DNA from 4 places in the Halioglobus sp. Uisw_031 genome. Region 1 is predicted to be linked to each of the others. Evidence: predicted binding sites of a transcription regulator. Region 1 holds the regulator's gene; each other region holds the start of a gene.

Region 1 (5,042 bases):
TACTCGGCTTCGTCAAAGCAATTTTCGATGAGAGTCTGCAGGGCAGCGAGAGCGTTTTCTTCATCACTGCCTTCAATCTCAATATCCAATACAGTACCTTTGCCTGCAGCGAGCATCATGACAGACATGATACTCTTGCCATCGATCAATTGACCGTCCTTCCCCGTCTGTATACGACTGGAAAACGATGTAGTGCATGCCACGAATTTTGCTGCCGCCCTTGCGTGCAAACCGAGTTTGTTAGTAATTGTCAGTTGGGTTTGTATCACAATTTATTCTGCCTACTGTAGTTCTCGGTGTCTTATATTTATTGCCGGCAACTGCCCTTTGTAGTGTTGGAATAGTCGCTCGGCCAAATATACTGAGCGATGTTGCCCGCCGGTACAACCAAAGGTGATATTCATATAGCTACGATTACCTTCACGATAACGCGGCAGCCAGTTGTCCAGATAGTGGCAAATATCCTGAAACAGCTCCTCTGTCATAGGCAGGCTTTCGAGAAACGATTGCACTTCGGAGTCTAGCCCACTCTTGAGTCGCAACTCTTTTACCCAGTGGGGATTGGGTAACATTCTTACATCGAACACGAGGTCTGCGTCGGCAGGTACTCCGCGCTTGAAGCCAAAAGACTGTAACAGTATCGCCATGCTCCCAACACTGCTCCCCAGCAGCCGTTGCTTGATAGCATCACGCAGGTCATAAACGGTCATGTGGCTGGTGTCCAACACCAGGGATGCGCAGTCGTAAATGGGCTCGAGGAGTTCTCGTTCTTTATCGATCGCCTCTGCCAGCGGAATAAATTCCGTGCTAAGCGGGTGTCGGCGTCGCGTTTCACTAAAACGCTGGAGCAGGTTAATTTCCTGAGCGTCCAGAAACAGCACTTGGGTTTCCACCGATAGTGGAAGTGAGTGAATAATCGCTTTGAATTTCCGCAGATCTTTCCACTCATTACGAGCATCAATACAGACCGCTATACCCTGAAAAAAGCTGAACTCGTCACCGCCGATTTTCTCAATCAGCGCGGGCAGAAGCGATATCGGGAGGTTGTCAATACAGTAGAAACCCTCGTCCTCTAACTGGTTCAATGCAGTACTCTTTCCCGAGCCGGAGCGTCCACTGATGATAATTAATTGCATAGGATACTGTTGCTCAATCCGCGCCGCTGCAGGCGACCTCATAGAGGGTGCTGCTATCTCTGGCGGCGCGCAACCGTCCACAGAATTGCTGCTGATTAAATAAGCGTGCGATATTTGCGAGTATATCTAGATGCTGCTGACGAGCTTCTTCTGGCACGAGCAGCACGAATAGCAGGTCTACTGGCTGATCATCCGGCGCATCAAAGGGGATCGGTTTTTCCAGTGAGAGCAGGGCGCCTAATGGCTGAGTACAATTACCGACACGGCAATGCGGTATTGCGATGCCCTGACCCAAGCCCGTGCTGCCCAGTTTTTCCCGCGTGATAAGATGGTTTAGGATGTTGTCGTAGTGCAGCAAAGGTTCATTTGCACACACTAATTCCGCTATCGTTTCAAACAGTCTTTTCTTGCTGGGTCCATGTGCGTGACAGACGGTGCGCTCTGGCGTTAGTATTTGGCTTAAAAGGTGCATAGCTTCGTCTTTAGTGTCCTCGGTGTTTTTGCTTGTGTTTGATCAATTGACGATCCAGCTTGTCAGCTAGAGCATCGATGGCGGCATACATGTCATCCGAATCCGCATGAGCGAACAGGTCGCCACCCGCTATGTGTATAGTGGCCTCAGCTTTTTGCACCATTTTCTCGATAGTGAGAATGACATGGGTCTTCGTGGTCTGGTCAAAATGACGCTGCAGGCGCTCGAATTTGTTCTCCACGTACTCCCTCAGAGGGGTGGTTATTTCGAGATGATGACCAGTGATTGTCAGTTGCATATAGTGCTGCTCCGCTTTGTGGGGTTGACATTGGCGACGCAACTAAGCGTTGCCAGATAAGAATACTTTCAGTCTAGACTAACCGTTTACGCTCGTTGGATGGAGCGATAAACAGTTTTTCTCGGTACTTGGTGATAGTTCGACGAGCAACTTCAATGCCCTGTGCATGCATCAATAGCGTAATTTTGTTATCGCTCAGCGGTTTACGTGGATTTTCTGCCGCGACTAGTTTTTTCATTAGAGCCTGAATGGCTGTTGATGAACATTCGCCACCTGAAGACGTCGCCACATGGCTGGAGAAGAAATATTTCAGCTCAAAAATACCCCGTGGGGTATGCATGTACTTGTTGGTGGTAGCTCTAGAGATAGTAGACTCGTGCATTTCGATGGCCTCGGCTATATCGTGCAGCACCAAGGGCTTCATGGCCTCCGTGCCATACTCAAGAAAATTTCGCTGGCGTTCAACAATTTTGCTAGCAACCTTAATGAGTGTTTCATTGCGGCTTTGCAGGCTTTTAAGGAACCAACGTGCTTCTTGCAGATTATCCCGTAAATAGGTGTTGTCTACACTGGTATCACCCCGCGTCACTAAATTAGCGTAGTGGGTATTGATGCGCAGCTTGGGGATGATGTCCGGGTTGAGTCCGACCAGCCAGCGGCCATTCTTTTTGCTGACATAGACATCTGGCACAACGTACTCAATATCCTTTGGCACTGCTGTGTGCCCGGGGTTGGGGTCCAGCGATTGAATGAGAGCGAGCACCGCTTTGAGTTCTTGCTCCTCGAGTCGCATGCGCCGCTGAATCTGTTCGTAGTCTGTGGCGGCTAGTTGGTCCAGATAGCGATTCACTATCTGTTTGGCCTGTGGCAACCAGGCAGTGGCAGGCGGCAACTGGTTTAGCTGAATTTGCAGGCACTCCTGAAGGCCGCTAGCGCATATGCCGGAAGGTTCAAATTGTTGCAGGCGGTGAAGGACGGCAACCACCTCTTCAATGTCGATATCCAGATCGTGAGTCAAGGAATCGTAGATGTCTTCCACGCTCAATGTGAGGCGCCCATTGTCATCCGTAGCGTCAATAATGCACAGGGCAATTAGGCGGTCAGTGTCAGATAGTCTCGTGAGGCTAAGTTGCCACAGTAGTTGTTCGCGCAGTGATTCACTGGCGACTTTGCGTCCGGCTATGTCGTCATCGAAACCCTCATCGTCTTGTGGCGACTGAGCGGGAGCCGAAGAAGACGGCAGCAGGTCCTCCCATTGCACGTCAACGGGCAGCTCATCAGGCATGGTCGTTAGTTCATGTGTCTCCCAGTCCGACCTCTCGTTCTGATTGTCGTTGGCTGTGTGCTCCAGGTTCTGCAGGGGGCCGTCACTTCCTTCGGCGCTCGATTCCTGTGGTTGATCATCCTCGAGATCAAACAGATCATCCTCAGACTCAGACTCCTCTAAAAGTGGGTTGCTATCCAGAGCCTGCTGTATCTCTTGCTGCAGATCCAGGGTAGACAGCTGCAATAAGCGGATGGCTTGCTGCAGCTGCGGAGTTATCCTCAGCTGTTGGCTCAGTTTTAGTTGTAGTGACTGCTTCATTAGAAGGTCTCTAGCACCCTTATTTTGCGGGCCTATCAGTCTGTATGGTAAAGGCTAAGGCTCCCAGTGTAGCGCTGGCCGCCGTTGCGTGGCAACTAGTTGGCCCGATAATTGCTTGTTTTTTGATTCATGGAGCACGATTTTTGGGCGCAGTGGCCGCAGTCTGGTTCTACGACAAGACGTTATGGGAACTGTGAGTCGGTGTTGGAGTTCCGCAGCGGCTACATGCGGAACTGTTCTCCCAGATAGACTTTGCGGACGTGTTCATTGTTTAGCACGTCTTCAGGCGTCCCAGAGGCGATGATGCAACCCTCGCCAACGATATAAGCTTTTTCACAGATATCCAGCGTGTCACGCACGTTGTGGTCGGTGATAAGGACACCGATACCTCTGTCACGCAGGTGATTAATAATCTCTTTGATATCGATGACTGAGATAGGGTCTACACCTGCGAAAGGCTCATCAAGCATAATAAAATCGGGCTCTGTGGCCAGCGCACGGGCAATTTCAATGCGTCGCCGCTCGCCACCTGACAGGGATTGACCGAGACTTTCGCGCAGATGTTGGACATGAAATTCCTCCAGCAATTCATCCCTTCGAGCCAAGCGTTGCTTTTTGTCGAGATCCGAACGCGTTTCCAGTATAGCCAAAATGTTGTCGCCTACAGTGAGTCGTCTGAATATCGAGGCCTCCTGCGGCAGATAGCCGATGCCGCGACGTGCCCGCTCATGCATGGTGAGTGAGGTGATATCCATGCCATCTATACTAATATCGCCTCGGTCAGCAGAGATGATTCCGATGATCATGTAAAAGCAAGTGGTTTTACCCGCACCGTTCGGTCCTAGAAGGCCTACGATCTGTCCACTGTCTAACGATAGTGAGACATCGTGTATCACTTCCCTTCCGCGGTAAGCCTTGGCCAGGTTATTCGCTCGTAGTTCTGCCACTGCCGCTCTCTTCTAATTGCTCTGTTGCCGGTGGAGCGGACATTTCCGCTGATGGCTGTTCCTCTGGCGTTTTTTTGTCTTCCGTGGTTTGCACGCTGGGCGGAATGACGACCACAACCTTGTTACCTGTGCGCGTTTGATCGGACTGCGCAGTGATTAATTGCTTCTTCATTAAGTAATCAATGGAATCCCCGTCCACAACAGATCCGTCCTGTTCGATATGGGCGTTTGTTTGCAGGTGCACCCGGTCCTCGTTTTTGAAATACTTGATCACATCAGCATGAGCGTGAACCACCCCCTTGCCCAACTCTGGCAGTTGACGCATTTTGGCGGGATTTCCTTCGGCCACTATCTCGCTGGGATCGTCGGATGTGTGATAAATGGTCAGTGTGTCGGCCTCTAGCTCCATGCTGCCCTGCTTCATTTGCACATTGCCGGTATAGATCGTCACCCCCTTTTTGTCATCACGCAGGGCCTTGTCTGCAGTGAGGTGAATGGGTTGGTCACCATCACTCGGTAGGGCATGGGTGACGACTGTCTGAAAGCTCGCGAGCAGTACGAGAAGCCAGATGCCCGATTTCAACGTTCGAGCGTATTTGTCAGG
Region 2 (5,042 bases), 680 kb from region 1:
ACCGGTATCGGCGATACCGCTTTCTTTGGCCCTGAACCAGAGTTCTTCGTTTTCGATGACATCAAGTGGCATGTCGACATGAGCGGCTGCAGTGTCAAAATCCACTCAGAAGAAGCGGCCTGGTGCTCCAACCACAATTTTGAGGAAGGCAATACTGGCCACCGTCCAGGCGTTAAAGGAGGCTATTTCCCCGTGCCACCGGTCGACTCCCTGCACGATATTCGTGGCGCCATGTGTACCGCCATGGAGCAAATGGGGCTGGATATCGAAGTGCATCACCACGAAGTGGCTACTGCAGGACAATGTGAAATCGGTGTGCGGTTCAGCACGCTGGTGAAAAAGGCCGATGAAGTGCAAGTGCTGAAATATTGCGTGCATAATGTGGCTCACGCCTACGGCAAAACAGCCACCTTTATGCCCAAGCCAATTGTCGGTGATAATGGTTCCGGCATGCATGTGCATCAATCCATCGGCAAGGACGGTGAAAACATCTTTGCTGGCGACGGCTATGCTGGCCTGTCAGAGACTGCCTTGTTTTACATTGGAGGTATCATCAAGCATGCGCGCGCACTGAATGCTTTCGCGAACGCGTCTACGAACTCCTACAAACGTCTGGTGCCTGGCTTCGAAGCTCCGGTAATGCTGGCCTACTCGGCCCGCAACCGCTCCGCGTCTATCCGCATCCCGTACGAAGCCAACCCCAAGGGCAAGCGCATTGAAATCCGCTTCCCGGATCCAACCGCCAACCCTTATCTGGCATTCGCCGCTATGTTGATGGCTGGCCTGGACGGCATCCAGAATAAGATCCACCCCGGCGACCCTGCCGACAAAGATCTTTACGACCTGCCCGCCGAAGAGGCAAAGGCTATTCCGACTGTTGCCTCCAGCTTTGAAATGGCCTTGGCGGCACTCGATGCTGACCGTGAATTCCTGACCAAAGGTGGTGTGTTCTCCGACGACATGATCGATGCATTCATTGAGCTCAAGGAAGGCGAAATCCAGCGCCTCAACATGACGACTCACCCTATCGAGTTCGAAATGTATTACTCCGTATAACGCCTAACCGGCACACGGAATAGGCCCGCTTCGGCGGGCTTTTTTTTGCCTGATTATGGCGCTCGGAATCACAATTTATGCCGATAAAACCTCTGCTGGGCTTAAGATTTCTGCTACGGTAAAGACGTTAGGAATCCTGTAAGGCGATATTCATGCCCCAATTTCTCTTTGCCCTCCTGCTGCTAATGCCCATGTGCGGTGTTGCCGACACCATTTACCGCACAACGGACGCGCGCGGGAATGCCGTATTCACAGACACACCGCCGCCCGATAGCAGTCCTTCACAACAAGTCGACATCCCGCAGATCAACACCACGCCAGCTCCACAGGCGCTGTTTATCCCTGTACCGGACAATACCGCAGGAAAAGAGCAGCGGGAGACTCCGGCTTACTCTGTGTCTATCTCAGCGCCGGCTAACGAAACCACCATACCCGCAGGGCCCGGTAACTTCTCCGTCAGCACCATTGTCAGCGCTGAGCTGGGAGTGAGTGAGCGCCTGCAGTTATTCATCAACGGCACGCCCCAGGGTGAGCCGCAGCGCGCGACCACATGGGAGCTCACCAATGTCTTTCCCGGCCAGCAGGATCTTACTGCGGCAGTCATTGACGGCTCCGGGGCGATATTAGCCATCTCGCCCGCCGTGCGCGTTTTTGTCGTTCGAATTTCTAGCATTAGGCGGAACCGTAACAAAAAGTGAAAGTGCTGGACAGCGCCTGACCATAAGCGCACCATTATGGTGCGTAAAGTGCCCGGCAGGCGTTTCTCGATACCTACCCGAATAATTCTCAGGCGTCTAAATCGCTCACTACACCACCGATATGAGCGCTTACCTTTACTGCCGGCACAATACTCGGACATTTACTCCCTTTTCACCCACTGCTGCGTCATTCTGGCCCAATTTTTGCTAGCACGGTAGAGAGAGGGGGAACGCGCAAAGACTTCCGCGTCAGCGTTGACCACTTGAACAAGCGAGAGCCGACCCAACCGTGAGGCAAGGATGAGACACATTCGGGAACTACTGGACAGTATCAGTACGGGTATCGTAGCGCTGGACGCGAATCTACAGATCGTCGCGCTCAACGCCGCCGGACAGGCCTTGCTGGAAACATCAGAGGCGCGCTGTATTGGGCAACACGCCGGGAGCCTGATATTGCACTCCGCAGACTGGCTGCAGAAGCTGAAACAGGCGCTATCCAATAATACCCCACAGGCCAGCCGCGGTGTTTCTCTGGTATTAGTCTCTGGACAGGAAGTGCGTGTCGATATCATCATCACGCCTATTGTCGATGGTGAAGGCCCATTCAGATTGGTGGTTGAGCTGACGGCCGTTGACCGTTTACTGAAAATCAGCAGGGATGAGAGCGCACAACACGCCCAGGAAACCAGCCGAGCGATCATTCGTGGTCTGGCCCATGAAATCAAAAACCCATTAGGCGGCGTGCGCGGAGCAGCCCAGTTGCTGGCCAAGGAATTACCCAACGCGGCGTTAGCCGAGTACACAGACGTTATTATCCGCGAGGCTGACCGCTTGCGTGATCTCGTCGATCGATTGCTAGGCCCCAACCGACAATTGGATGTTCAGCCACTCAATATCCACGAAATTATGGAACATGTGCGCAACCTGATTACGGCCGAGTCTGGCAATCAGGTCGTCATTAAACGCGACTATGACCCTAGCCTGCCCGAGTTTCCCTGCGATAGAGCACAGCTGATTCAAGCGGTGCTCAATATCATGCGCAACGCGCTACAAGCGGCCGCGCCAAACCTCGATCAATGCGAGATCATCCTGCGCAGTCGCTCACAGCGGCAGTTCACCGTGGGCGCAAAGCTACATCGGCTGGTTTGCCGTATAGACATCATTGATAACGGCCCGGGAATACCCGCAGATCTCATGCCTGCCGTGTTCGCCCCCATGGTGACTGGCCGCGCCGATGGCACCGGTCTAGGGTTATCCATTGCCCAGTCCATCATTTCTCTTCACGGGGGCGCACTTGAATGTGATAGCCGCCCCGGGGAAACCCGATTTACCTTTTACTTACCCATGGATACACGCGATGCCTAACCCCACAGAAGTCTGGATTGCAGACGACGACAGTTCGATCCGCTGGGTGCTGGAGCGTGCCCTCAACAAGGCAGGCATTGCAAACAGGTGCTTTGAGGATGCAGATGCACTGCTGCGGGAAATCGCCTCGCAACAACCGGATGTGATCATCAGCGATATCCGCATGCCCGGAACAGATGGACTTACGCTATTGTCTCTCCTCGGCGAAAGCTACCCCGATCTGCCGGTTATCATTACCACTGCTCACTCAGACCTGGAGAGTGCTGTTGCCTCCTACCAAAAGGGTGCGTTTGAATACCTTCCCAAACCCTTCGACCTAGACGAGGTGGTTGCGGTTACCGAGCGTGCGCTCGCCCACGCGCGAGAAAAACGCAGCAAGACCCCCACACCAGAGGAGCTACCGTTCGCTGAGATTATCGGTGAAGCACCTGCCATGCAGGAGGTTTTTCGGGCCATTGGACGATTGGCGCACAGCAATATCACCGTGCTAATAAACGGCGAGTCCGGTACCGGCAAGGAGCTAGTAGCGCGCGCATTGCATCGTCACAGCCCTCGCACCAACTCGCCTTTCATCGCTTTGAACATGGCGGCTATTCCCAAAGATCTGATGGAATCGGAGTTATTTGGTCACGAAAAAGGGGCTTTCACCGGCGCGAACGACAAGCGCGAGGGACGTTTTGAGCAGGCCGATGGCGGCACCTTGTTCCTCGATGAGATCGGAGATATGCCTGCCGATACCCAGACCCGACTGTTGCGGGTTCTTGCTGACGGAGAATTCTATCGGGTAGGCGGGCGCGTATCGGTTAAGGTCGATGTGCGCATTATTGCCGCGACCCATCAGGATCTGGAGCGTCTGGTACAACAAGGGGCTTTCAGAGAGGATCTGTTCCATCGACTGAACGTGATTCGCATCCATATTCCCAAACTGGCCGAGCGGCGAGAGGACATCCCGCGACTGATGCAATATTTTTTCCAGCAAGCGGCGAAAGAGTTGGGCGGGGAAACAAAGATTCTGCAGCCAGAGGCAGAAGCCTTTTTGTGCGGCCTCAACTGGCCCGGCAACGTGCGACAGCTCGAAAACTGCTGTCGCTGGGTCACCGTAATGGCCTCGGGCCGGGAAGTGCACCTGAGCGATTTGCCGCCAGAACTCGGCACCGGCTCGCCAGAGCCAAAGACCAGCGAACACCCCGATTGGCCCGACTTGCTATTTAACTGGGCCCGCAAGGAGCTGGTACAAGGCAAGCAAAAAATTCTGCAGGACGCAGTACCTGCGTTTGAAAAGGTCATGATACAAGTCGCGCTTGAGCACTCCCATGGACGAAAACGGGACGCTGCAGAATTACTTGGGTGGGGGCGTAATACGCTGACACGCAAAATGAAAGAACTAAAACTCTAGACGCTGACACGCACAAGGTCGCCCGCACCATGCTGAAAATCGTTCTGTTTGAGCCGGAGATTCCTCCCAACACAGGCAATATTATTCGACTGTGCGCCAATACAGGCTGCTCGCTCCATCTCATCGAACCACTGGGGTTTGACCTGGACGATAAAAAGTTGCGCCGCGCCGGACTGGACTATCGCGAATTCGCCCCTGTCCAACTCTACCCCAGCATTGAGAGCTTCCGTCAGCAACAAGGCAATCCAAGGATCTTCGCCGCTACCACCAAGGGCAACACAGCCTATCATCAGATACAGTATCAGCCTGGTGACGCCATCTTATTTGGCCCGGAAACCCGTGGACTGCCGACGACCATATTAGACAATCTGGGTGCTGAACGGACCATCCGCATTCCGATGAAGGCGGATAGCCGCAGCCTCAATCTCAGCAACGCTGCGGCCCTCGTAGTCTACGAAGGCCTACGTCAGTTGGATTTTCCAGAACTCAAGTAAGCGAGCGCTTACTCTCGGTGTAGACCAGTAAAA
Region 3 (5,042 bases), 1.4 Mb from region 1:
TAGTCGGCACCCTGGGCCACGGCACTAGTGCTTAGCGACGCCAAATCAGTGCCAGAACTTGGCTCCGTATAACCGATGGCAAAATGTAATTCACCCGTTGCTATCTTAGGTAAAAAAAATGACTTATGTTCTGCGGCTCCATGGGCGATTAATGCCGGCCCCACAGTGTTAACGGTAACAAAAGGAAAGGGTGCACCAGAAATGCGAGTTTCTTCAAAAAATATCAGTGATTCTTGCGCGCCGTAGCCCTTGCCGCCATATTCCTTTGGCCATCCTACGGTCAGCCACCCATCTTTTCCGATCTGACGAATAATCTCTTTATAGGCGTCACCTGCTTCTTTATTGCGTACTGCCTCCTTATTCTTCGGCGTCATCAGCTTTGAAAAATAGGCCCTTATCTCTTTACGTAGAGCGACTTGCTTTTCACTTTGTTCAAGAAACATATGCATCTAACTCATTTGAATAGGGTTGGTGGTAGGGCTCATCGAAATTATTTGAAGGCCTAAGGCTCAGGGCAGTAGCACGACAACTTCCCCTATCACATGATCACCAATAGTATTTTTACCTGTGATGTTTAACGTGGCAGAGCGCTCGGTATCGTCTTTTCTGATAATTTCACCATTCATTATCATTGAGTCACCCGGGTAGTTTGGCGCGCCCAATCTAATCGATACCTTCTTTAGAACGCCAGATGGCCCAGTCCAATCGGTAACATAGCGACCGACAAAACCGTTAGTAGTTAATATATTCATGAAAATGTTAGGTGACCCAAGCTCTCGAGCAGCATCTTGATCGTGATGAACATTCTGATAATCACGGGATGCAATGGCCCCACCTGTAATTAACTTCGCGGTGATATCGATGTTTAATTCTGGCAGTCGATCACCCACCCGGACGGTGCTAAAGTCAACATTATTCATACGGCAATCCCTAGGCCATCGTCATCAGCTAATTTTTTTCCAAGCTGCGCCAACTGCTCTTGCGCTCCGCCTAAAGTATATTCGAGCTGTTTTGCCCACAGAAAATAGCGATGTATAGGATAGTCAATGTCTGCTCCCATGCCGCCATGCAAATGCTGTGCCGTATGGCCTATTCTATGGCCAGCTTCGCACGCCCACCACTTTGCTGTGCGCGATTCGGTGGTTGCGTCTTGGCCGCTACTGATTTTATATGCTGCAAGCCAAACACAAGCGCGTAGGGATGAGTAGTCTATATAACCATTGGCAGCTCGATGACTAACGGCCTGAAAGCTGGCTAGCGGCTTATTAAATTGATGGCGTTCACTTACGTAAAGGGCGGTGCGCTTAATCGCTTCTTCAACCACACCTAATTGTAAAGTGGCTATTGCGACATAACTTCGCTGTAGCACCCACTCCAGCATATCCAAGCTTGAAGAGGGCCCAATGATTCGTCTTGGATCAATCGACATGTCATGAAAAGTTAACTGATAATGTGACTCGTTATTGCTGGCGATCTGTAGTGCGACCGTTACGATGTCTTGATTCAGGTCTAGCAGGTAAAGTACATGACCACGCTCAGTTTTCAAAGGTAATAGAATTGCTGCTGCATCTTTTGCAAATGCGACGTTATTCACGCAGCCTGATACTTTATCATCGTTAAGAGAGAGTATGCTGTTTAGCCCATTTCCTGTAGCTTCAGCGACAGCAATTGTAAGGTGTGAGTCACCCGCAGAAAAAGCAGGCAGAAGCGACTGTTTGTTCTGCATTGATCCAAATTTTTCTATCGCCTGCGCGGCAACAATACTCTGCCAAAGTGGAAGCTTTGCCAGTACAGCGCCTTGGGCTTCAAGTAACGTACTGGCCTCTAAAAAGTTCAAACCGCTACCGCCGAAATCCTCGCCGACAATAGCGCCGAGCAGTCCTGCGTCAGCCAGCACACGCCAAAGATCAGCATCGAAGCCTTCAGTCCTGGCTTGATCTAACTTGTGATAAGCGTCAGATACCTGGTCACGAAAAATATTTTGGGATAGTGCTTCCATCGAATGGTGCGTTTCTGTTTTTTTAAAATCCATAAGGCCTGTGCTCTGTTATAATCTGCTTTCTTCAGTTGGCGGTCGTTCGAGTGGTTCTAAAGCGGCAAAAGAGGTTTATATTTCAAGATGCGGAAACGCATGGTGCCAACCACCTCATCGTGTTGATTTCTATATTCAGTAAGTTGGGTGACAAAATAGCCCACGCCCAATGCGGTTGTCTTGCGCTCGGAGACAAACTCAATCGTTGAGTAGCCGCTAAGCTTATCGCCTTCACAAATCGGCTGCGCATACTCTTGTTCGCAGTTGGTTGCAACTACCGCTAGGTAACCATGTTCTGCAAAGTGTCGCATGGCAGGATTTTGCTCACGTGTATCAGACCCCGGAGGATGCTGTCCGCCAAATCCTGTCATCGTCCATGCCTGCATCATTGTGGGCGGGGCGATTACGGCGCCCGCTGGCGTACCCATAACGGCCGCCACAGCAGGATCACTATACGCGGGGTTATTGTCTCCCATCGCTTCGCACCAATGGCGAATCATTGCACGATTAACGCTGTCCCAGGCTAGAAAAGGGCCCGCTTTGGCGCCCACGCACGATCGCAATTTTTCTTCGAGAGCTGCAATTTCATAGAGTTCTGCTTCGCTAAGAGATTCCACTGGTCTGCTCAACTTGTTTTCTCCGAACAATTTACTTGCGCCGTCCGCCATGATTTCTACACGGACATCACGCAATGCTTACTACTGCGGGTTGTTAAATGTTCACGCCTTCAATGTATAAGGTGGTAAGAGGGTAGGTTCCAACCTTAAAAAATATATCAGGACAACCGCCGGCCTGCAACAGGGTTACACGGTTTTCATCATAACTAGGCCGCCACTGGGAGCCTCCGAGTTCGAGCTAGAGTAGGCGCGCAGAGCCGCGATTGGTAGACTTTACGGGCCGCATGGTTCGCGGTAACGTCGGGAGTGTCGTAAACGTCGGCATCTTTAACCCGTCACAGGAGACTATACAGACGAAGACAATCAGAAAGACGATATGTTGTTTAGATGAGGATTATATAATCAAGTTAGGATGCCAATCCTGCCGCCACCTTCGCGACACGTGTACTTCAAGATTTGTTTGTCTGCCTGCGCCTGGCGATGCTCAATAATCCGAACAGCGCAGCTCCAAACATCCATGCTGCTGCGGGAAGCGGAACTACCGATGTACTGACAATATCAGAATCGAGCACTTGCCCAAGTAGATCTGAGTCACTCGCAGAGCCCTCATTCGCCAGTCTTCCTTCAGCAGTCGGCTCGTCAACACGTATATCAATGTCCATCACGTTGCCGCGTGTCTGTGCAAGACTGCCCCCAAACTCAGCGTCCCCTGTCGCGGGATTGATCACAGCCGCTGCTGCATTGAGGGATACAGCCCCAAGGACGATCAATGCGAATGCCGCTATAATTTTGACGAGATGTTTTGCTGCTTTCATGCTCATTTTAGACTCATCAGCGATGACTCATGCACGCTGTTTTTTTTATTTGGAGGGCATATAAGGCAATGGCTATGACGCCTTGCTGTAAGCAATCAAAAGCTTTCACGACTTTAAAATCAAAAGTTAGAGCATAAAATTGCATCCCAGTCCTCCACCATAGACCGAAAATGAGTAATTGGCGAGCAGGTTAGGCTAAATTTATCGCTTATAAAGCAGCTTTTTTCAGTTTTCCCTTGGTGTTCAGGCAGGAAACGTCCGAGAAGGTTATCTAAGATGTCTCTAAAATAATTTTATTAGTAATAAATACAATAAGATACTGGACAATCGTGACAATTCACGGGAGTATTGGGTTCTAACTTAGATCAAGCGCGTCGTAGATGCTTGGCGTTACCATTTGAATCAGTGTTTACGTGGGGGAACAAAGTGAAAAATCTGATCGCCACTGCGCTTATGCTTTTTTCGTTGCTGGGCGGCAGTTTGGCGCAGGCACAGACTCTTAAGGGTTCTCCGACGTCAATCGAGAATCAATACCGCGCTGCTCATGCCTACGGGTATACCTTCGTAAAGAATTCAGGTTCGGTCCGAGGGCTAGTCAACAGTGGCCGACTGGTCAGAGTGAATGCAGATAACCAGTTGGTGTTACATGACGTCTCATTCCCTTATGTGGTTCCTGGAGCAAAAGTATTTTTGGATCGTCTCAGCGCGCAATATCACAGAGCCTGTGGCGAGAAGCTCACCGTAACCAGTTTGCTGAGACCTAAGGATCGCCAGCCAGCCAACTCTGCTGCAAAATCTGTGCATCCAGCGGGCATGGCAATTGATTTGAGAGTGCCAAGGGAGCAGAAGTGTCATTCTTGGCTCCAAAAAACGTTGCTTGCCCTAGAGAAAGATCGCGTTATTGATGTTACCCGCGAACGACGTCCTCCCCATTACCATGTTGCCGTATTTGTCGAACGCTATGAAACAAGGTTGGCAGGGATGTCTAGATCTCTGCAAGGTGGAGCTAATGGTCAAGGCTATGTAGTCCGGCGGGGTGACACGCTATCGGATATCTCTATCCGTACCGGCGTCCGTGTGGCGCAACTGCGTGCGGTAAATGGGTTAAGCTCAAATCTGATTAAGATTGGCCAGAAGCTACAGTTACCGGATACAAACTCAGTGGCGAGCGATGTCGGCAGGCCAGATAGTCTCGCGAGCAATGAAATGACGTATCGTGTTAATCGTGGTGATACGCTTTGGGATATTGCTATTCGCTACGGCACCAGTGTTCAACACTTGCGCCGAACAAACGGTCGGATCAATGATTTCCTTAAGATCGGCCAAGTGCTGAAAATTTCTAAGGGCTAGAAATAGCGCTTTCACCGTCGTTAGACTGGAAATCGGCCTATATGACAATGGAAAAATCGCAGCCTTACGCCCCGGTGGAAATTATCAGGCGGGAGTCAGGACTTATTGTAGGCCTGATCACGCTGGTCATATTCCTAGTGCTGGGTGGCGGATGGCTGTCCCAACTGTCGGGTTGGACTACCCCGTTGTTATTATTCGGTTGGCTGTTTCCGGTCATGCTGTGGTTGT
Region 4 (5,042 bases), 680 kb from region 1:
AAATCCTTGTGCAGGGTCGAGTTCATGACAACCTTCACAGGACGCCGGGCCGTCCATATTAGAAAGGAGGAATCGATTCGCACCATCTTGCTGCGCGGCATTCAAAGAGTTGTCCAAGGCACGAACTGGCCCCGGCGGGATGGTAATCTGCAGCGCAAAATCTTTAAACGCGACCATTTCACTCATGGTGATCGTACCCCACATACCCGAAAGACCCTCAAAAGCGCCAATAAAGTTTAAAAACTGGAGTGCCTCCGAGCAGTCCGCTCCGGTTGGCTCACTACACGGATCCAGACCAGCCTGACCACTGCCCCGATCGGCACGCCAATGCATTCCACCCGCAACGGCCAGCCCCTGCAGCGACTGCGTTGCCATGGGGCCTTTCATGGCATGAATGAACTCGTCAATAGGCAGCGGTAGAGCGGGAGAAGCATTATTCGTGTTTATCGCAATCGCATGGTCAGGGTCACCCAAATTCCAGACCAACTTGTCCCATTCGCCAAAGGGGTGGCAGCTGGCGCAATTCATTTCACCATTACCCGAGGTTGCATTAGCGTCGTACAAAAACTGACGTCCATCGACTACGGATTGTGGCTCGGGGTTGTGCAGGGAATGCGTCGCAACAATGCTATTATTCGTCAAGTCAATAATCTCAATCTGGTTTGCGAATCGAGTTAACACGTACAGCTGATTATTATTTTCATCGAGGGCTATACCGGCAGGCCCACCCCCGGTAGAGATGTAGTCAGCGCTTTTCGCCGTGGGATCGAAATTTGTCGCAAAGTTTACATCCTCTATGTCCGCCGCATTAAACACCGCCACTTTCGCAGAACCATAGGCCGCCATGTATATTGTCGCGCCATCACTGGACACCACCATCTCCAGCGGTGTCGCAAGACTATGAGCTTTCTGTGCCTCGATAGCGGCATGGTCCGCGTCATCATCTGTATGCAGCATACTGTAATCAATGTGTTGATTAAGGTGCTTGGGACTCACGCCACCATTAGCAGGATTGATTACCGTGATGCGGCTTTTATAGGCCTGCCCCTGAACGGTACTGCCGCCGTGAATGCCGGGGCCCTCAAAAATGATTTCGTTATGTGCATCAGTGTTGCTCACATAGACCTTGTTCGTCACAGGGTTAATGGCCATATTAAAATTTAAGGTGCCGACACTTTTATATTCCGCAACGGTATCTAAGGTGTTGGCGTTGAAAGCGAATACGTCTAAATCGGGAAGATCGTAATTGACAAAACTACTCCAATCCGTCCCATCGGCATCAAGCCACGCCGAGCCATTAAAGTTTACGATAGCGCCAACAGAAGGACGCGGCACACCATCTGCGTCGGTGCTCGGCCCCGGTGCATTGCTCTGAACCTGACCTGCGCCGACAACGGCGGTCTGGTTGCCGGAGAAAAAAGCCGCGACGTAGACGGTAGTCCGATCCGGCGTTACCACTAGCGGCCGGGGACTATCTGAATAAAAACTGAGTATTTCGATGGGGTTCCCACCGACTGACGGACCTGGATTGTTAGCGTCAAACACCCAAACGTCTAGACGCCCTATACTCGGGGTGAGAAGTCCGGGATCACCCGCACCCGGCACAGTAGCAATTGAGGGATGCTCACGGTGCTGGCCTCTGTGTGAAGTGGCAATAAATGCTCGGTCAATGTCGCCTGTGCCGGCAAACTGAATATCTCGTGGCTCATCGCCTACCAGCAGTGTGCGCACGACTTGCGGTGGGTTGACGGTAAGATCAACAATGCTCACACTGTCGGAAAGAAAATTGACAACCCATACTTCGCTATTGTTACGCGCCACCACGGAAACCGGCTCCATACCTACAGGCACCGATGCGGTTTTGGTCAGCGCTCCGTCCGTGATAGAGAAGATTTCAAGGTGGTTGTCTGGCGTGTTGACCGCCAGCAGTGTGTTACCGTCGGGGGTCAGTGCCACCGGCCTGACCGGGCCAGCCTCGAAGGTGATGAAATCCACCGCCGCCACGGCCATCGTCGGCACCACTGTCAATATCGCGCTGAACAGCAACACGAAACACGTCGCAGATCGACGCATCAGGGTCATTATGCTCCTAACATTAGCTTTTGTGGCTTTTGTGGCTGGCATGGTATTTCCTTTATTTTCTTTATTTTCTTTATTTCCCGCCGCATCCAAGCGCGGCCCATTTAATGCATGGTCAACCCTGTATACGCCTGATCACGATACTATCGGCCGGCTGCTCTTGGCAATGACGGTGTAAAGATATTTTACACTCGAAACGGTCGCATGAGAAGCGATACGAGTGCCCCCTCGAATTCAAAATAATACATATAATTCAGTGGCTTGAGAGTACTAATGCTTCACTTACCCTAGAAAACCTTCCAAGGCGTTGCTCTCCTGACCCGCTTTACGTGTCAGGATATTTTACACTTGGGCGTATTGCGAAAAGGCCATATTGGCTTTAATCATTGAAAACATTACATTTTCTATTATTTGGCATGTCATTTGCAGTTACATCAATTACGTATTCACTAGTCGGTTGTGACATTTGGGTACAACTTGAGCATTTTGAGCGTTCTCTCAACCGTTGAGTGAAAACCCGAAGGGCTAAATATATAAGAAGAATTAATCACGTGGAGTCTCCACTATGAATAGATTCAAATTACGAAATTTTGGCTTGGCTATTGCAGCGACCCTATTGTGTTCTTTACTTGCTGTGTCGGCACAGGCAGCCACTGTCAGTGACACTGATGATGATCTGACGATTACGCTGACTATATCCGATACCATTACTGAAGGTCTCGATGCTGTCTGGGGGACCCTAACCGTTGCTATCACAGAAGTCGACCATGTCCTGAACGCAGGTGATGAGGTCGAATTGTGGGTCTATGACAATGACGGGTATTTCTCGGATACTGAGTTGTGGGCCTTCAATTTCGCGGTTACCAGTGCAGAAGAGGCAGCTAAAGCAGTCAATCGTACATTCGATGTTTCTTGGTTGGCCATTGGCACTAGCTATGATGTCTATGCCGAAGCAGAGGTCGATAAATATGCAGCATGGTGGTATCAGGACGACAGCGCTGCAACAGGAGAGATTAACGTTTTGGTTGAGCCCCCATCAGCAGTGCCTATCCCCGCCGCAGCTTGGCTGTTCGGTTCAGCGATACTCGGATTATTTGGGATAGCTCGACGCAAAAAAGCGTAGACGTAGCCCTTGTCTACAGCCCCGCATGTCGGGGCTTTTTATTGCCTGTGATTGCCGAGACTGTATTCGCGTTGGTGATCGAGTTGCCATCCAGCAAGATGCCCAGACATTAGACCTCTTCAGAGCACGGCTAGAACCCCCTCAATCTTCATCGCGTGCCCTGCCCGCGCACCCACCGCGGCCGGATAGCAATGGCATATTCAGTGAGGACCTGCTTGCGCATGCCGGTAGCAATCGGTCCGTTCGGATCGGTTAAATAACGGTTGATTATGCATTCGGTCATACGTCCACCGTCTGCGAGATCGAGCGATGCAAGCCCCTGGCCACGCAACAGCTTAAAGCGCTGACCGTCGAGCGCGATCTCAAACGCGCAGCGCGGGTTGGCCGCCAGATTGCGGCGCAACAACGTGCGGTGTTGCGTGATACACCAAAAAATACCGTCTTCGTAGATAGCCCACAGTGTGGAAATCAGCGGGAAGCCGTTCGGCGACTGCGATGCCAGCCGCACAGGGCTGGCAAGGTTGCTCAGTAACGTCGTGATTTCACTTTCAGCAAGAGAGCGAACACGGCGGATAGCGGGGTTAATGTCGGACATACCCTAGCTTAACAAATATGCCCAGTATAAAAAGTATAAACGGTACTTGGGAATTGAAATAAAAATTCTTATAGCTTTTGCGCCACTGGCATTTGCACACACTTCTTTTAACGCACGTCATGAAGCCGACGAAGGACTAACCCTAGAAAAACGGCAGACTGATGCCGTAATGACTATTACCAATGTCGACCCAGGTGATGATGCATCAACCATTATCGCTAAGGGCAAAATAAGCTTTTCCCCCGAGCCACTGGATTAGGAGAAAAAATTACCCTCGACAACCCGTTAATACTTCTTATACTGAGAGTTGTGAGGTTCTTATCGATAATAAAGAAATCGAATCACGCAATACAGCATGACGATTTCTTCGCAGTCGTACTGGCATAGAATATGTGCCGTCGATAGCGTCAATTGCTTTTTAGAGAGGTGCTCATGAGGAAAGGTCATCACCGATGTTGCATGAATTGACAACCTGTCTACCGAAACATATTTTTGGCTGCGATTGTGCACTTTCCTCGCGCTTATTGCGCAATACCGGCTCCACGTCACGATGACCGACCATCAGGTTAGCAATGCCGTTCGCAACGAGGCCCAGGCCGCTCGCAGCGGGATACGCCCCTGGCTTTTTTTCCTAGTAGCGGCGCTTTTCTACTTTTACGAGTTTTTTGCTCGAGTTGCCCCTGGCGTGCTTAAGAAAGATATTCTCGAGGTTACCGGCGCGAGCGAGGGCGCATTCGGCCTGTCTATGAGCATGTATTTTCTCGCCTATGCTCCGGCACAACTCGTCGTTGGCCGACTATTAGACCGTTTTGGAACGCGATTCGTCGTCGCTCCTGCGGCAATTTTCGTTGCGCTGGGATGCCTCATTCTCGCCTCTTCCGACAGCATCGTAGCCATGGGTATCGGGCGGTTCCTGCAGGGATTGGGCAGCGCAGTCGCGTACTTGGGCGTTATCTATCTGGCGATGGTTTGGTTCCCTCCGCACCGCCACGGCATCATTCCGGGCTTAACCGTCGCTATGGGCACTCTAGGCGCCTCAACGGCACAATACCCTCTCAGTGTCATGGCTGAATCCTTTGGCTGGCGTGCGCCAGTGTTAACCTGCGCGATCGCAGGCTTCGGGATCGCCATCATGCTGTGGTTTTTGTTGCCGCGCCGACCTTCATGGTTTATTGAACTAATGAGGGAGGACGGCTACAACCCGGATTTGCCTGTACCGATTCTCACCACTATTATGAACATTGC

The links. Region 1 encodes sigma-54, which starts transcription at its own class of promoters, with help from an activator protein. Its sites were predicted from a motif close to TGGCACANNNNTTGCNNT; they were not measured.
Region 2: glnL (nitrogen regulation protein NR(II)) is a predicted target of sigma-54. The motif match lies at 1,948-1,965, and genes of this name have one in related genera.
Region 3: ABXT62_RS10040 (VPLPA-CTERM sorting domain-containing protein) is a predicted target of sigma-54. The motif match lies at 3,527-3,544, and genes of this name have one in related genera.
Region 4: ABXT62_RS06850 (VPLPA-CTERM sorting domain-containing protein) is a predicted target of sigma-54. The motif match lies at 2,492-2,509, and genes of this name have one in related genera.

The regions. Positions count from the first base shown of each region.
Region 1 covers NZ_CP159826.1:816,536-821,577, forward strand. Annotated here, with positions in the region: gene ABXT62_RS03815 (HPr family phosphocarrier protein) at 1-269, opposite strand, end outside; gene rapZ (RNase adapter RapZ) at 282-1,136, opposite strand; gene ptsN (PTS IIA-like nitrogen regulatory protein PtsN) at 1,150-1,608, opposite strand; gene hpf (ribosome hibernation-promoting factor, HPF/YfiA family) at 1,619-1,906, opposite strand; gene ABXT62_RS03835 (RNA polymerase factor sigma-54) at 1,980-3,491, opposite strand; gene lptB (LPS export ABC transporter ATP-binding protein) at 3,713-4,438, opposite strand; gene lptA (lipopolysaccharide transport periplasmic protein LptA) at 4,416-5,042, opposite strand, start outside.
Region 2 covers NZ_CP159826.1:139,402-144,443, reverse strand. Annotated here, with positions in the region: gene glnA (glutamate--ammonia ligase) at 1-1,056, shown strand, start outside; gene ABXT62_RS00635 (DUF4124 domain-containing protein) at 1,209-1,754, shown strand; gene glnL (nitrogen regulation protein NR(II)) at 2,055-3,119, shown strand; gene glnG (nitrogen regulation protein NR(I)) at 3,112-4,515, shown strand; gene trmL (tRNA (uridine(34)/cytosine(34)/5-carboxymethylaminomethyluridine(34)-2'-O)-methyltransferase TrmL) at 4,545-5,009, shown strand.
Region 3 covers NZ_CP159826.1:2,206,946-2,211,987, reverse strand. Annotated here, with positions in the region: gene ABXT62_RS10060 (acyl-CoA dehydrogenase family protein) at 1-443, opposite strand, end outside; gene ABXT62_RS10055 (MaoC family dehydratase) at 510-920, opposite strand; gene ABXT62_RS10050 (acyl-CoA dehydrogenase family protein) at 917-2,032, opposite strand; gene ABXT62_RS10045 (MaoC family dehydratase N-terminal domain-containing protein) at 2,089-2,661, opposite strand; gene ABXT62_RS10040 (VPLPA-CTERM sorting domain-containing protein) at 3,099-3,470, opposite strand; gene ABXT62_RS10035 (DUF5715 family protein) at 3,891-4,814, shown strand; gene ABXT62_RS10030 (calcium:proton antiporter) at 4,856-5,042, shown strand, end outside.
Region 4 covers NZ_CP159826.1:1,496,476-1,501,517, reverse strand. Annotated here, with positions in the region: gene ABXT62_RS06855 (thrombospondin type 3 repeat-containing protein) at 1-2,124, opposite strand, end outside; gene ABXT62_RS06850 (VPLPA-CTERM sorting domain-containing protein) at 2,645-3,202, shown strand; gene ABXT62_RS06845 (pyridoxamine 5'-phosphate oxidase family protein) at 3,351-3,797, opposite strand; gene ABXT62_RS06840 (hypothetical protein) at 3,844-4,056, shown strand; gene ABXT62_RS06835 (MFS transporter) at 4,348-5,042, shown strand, end outside.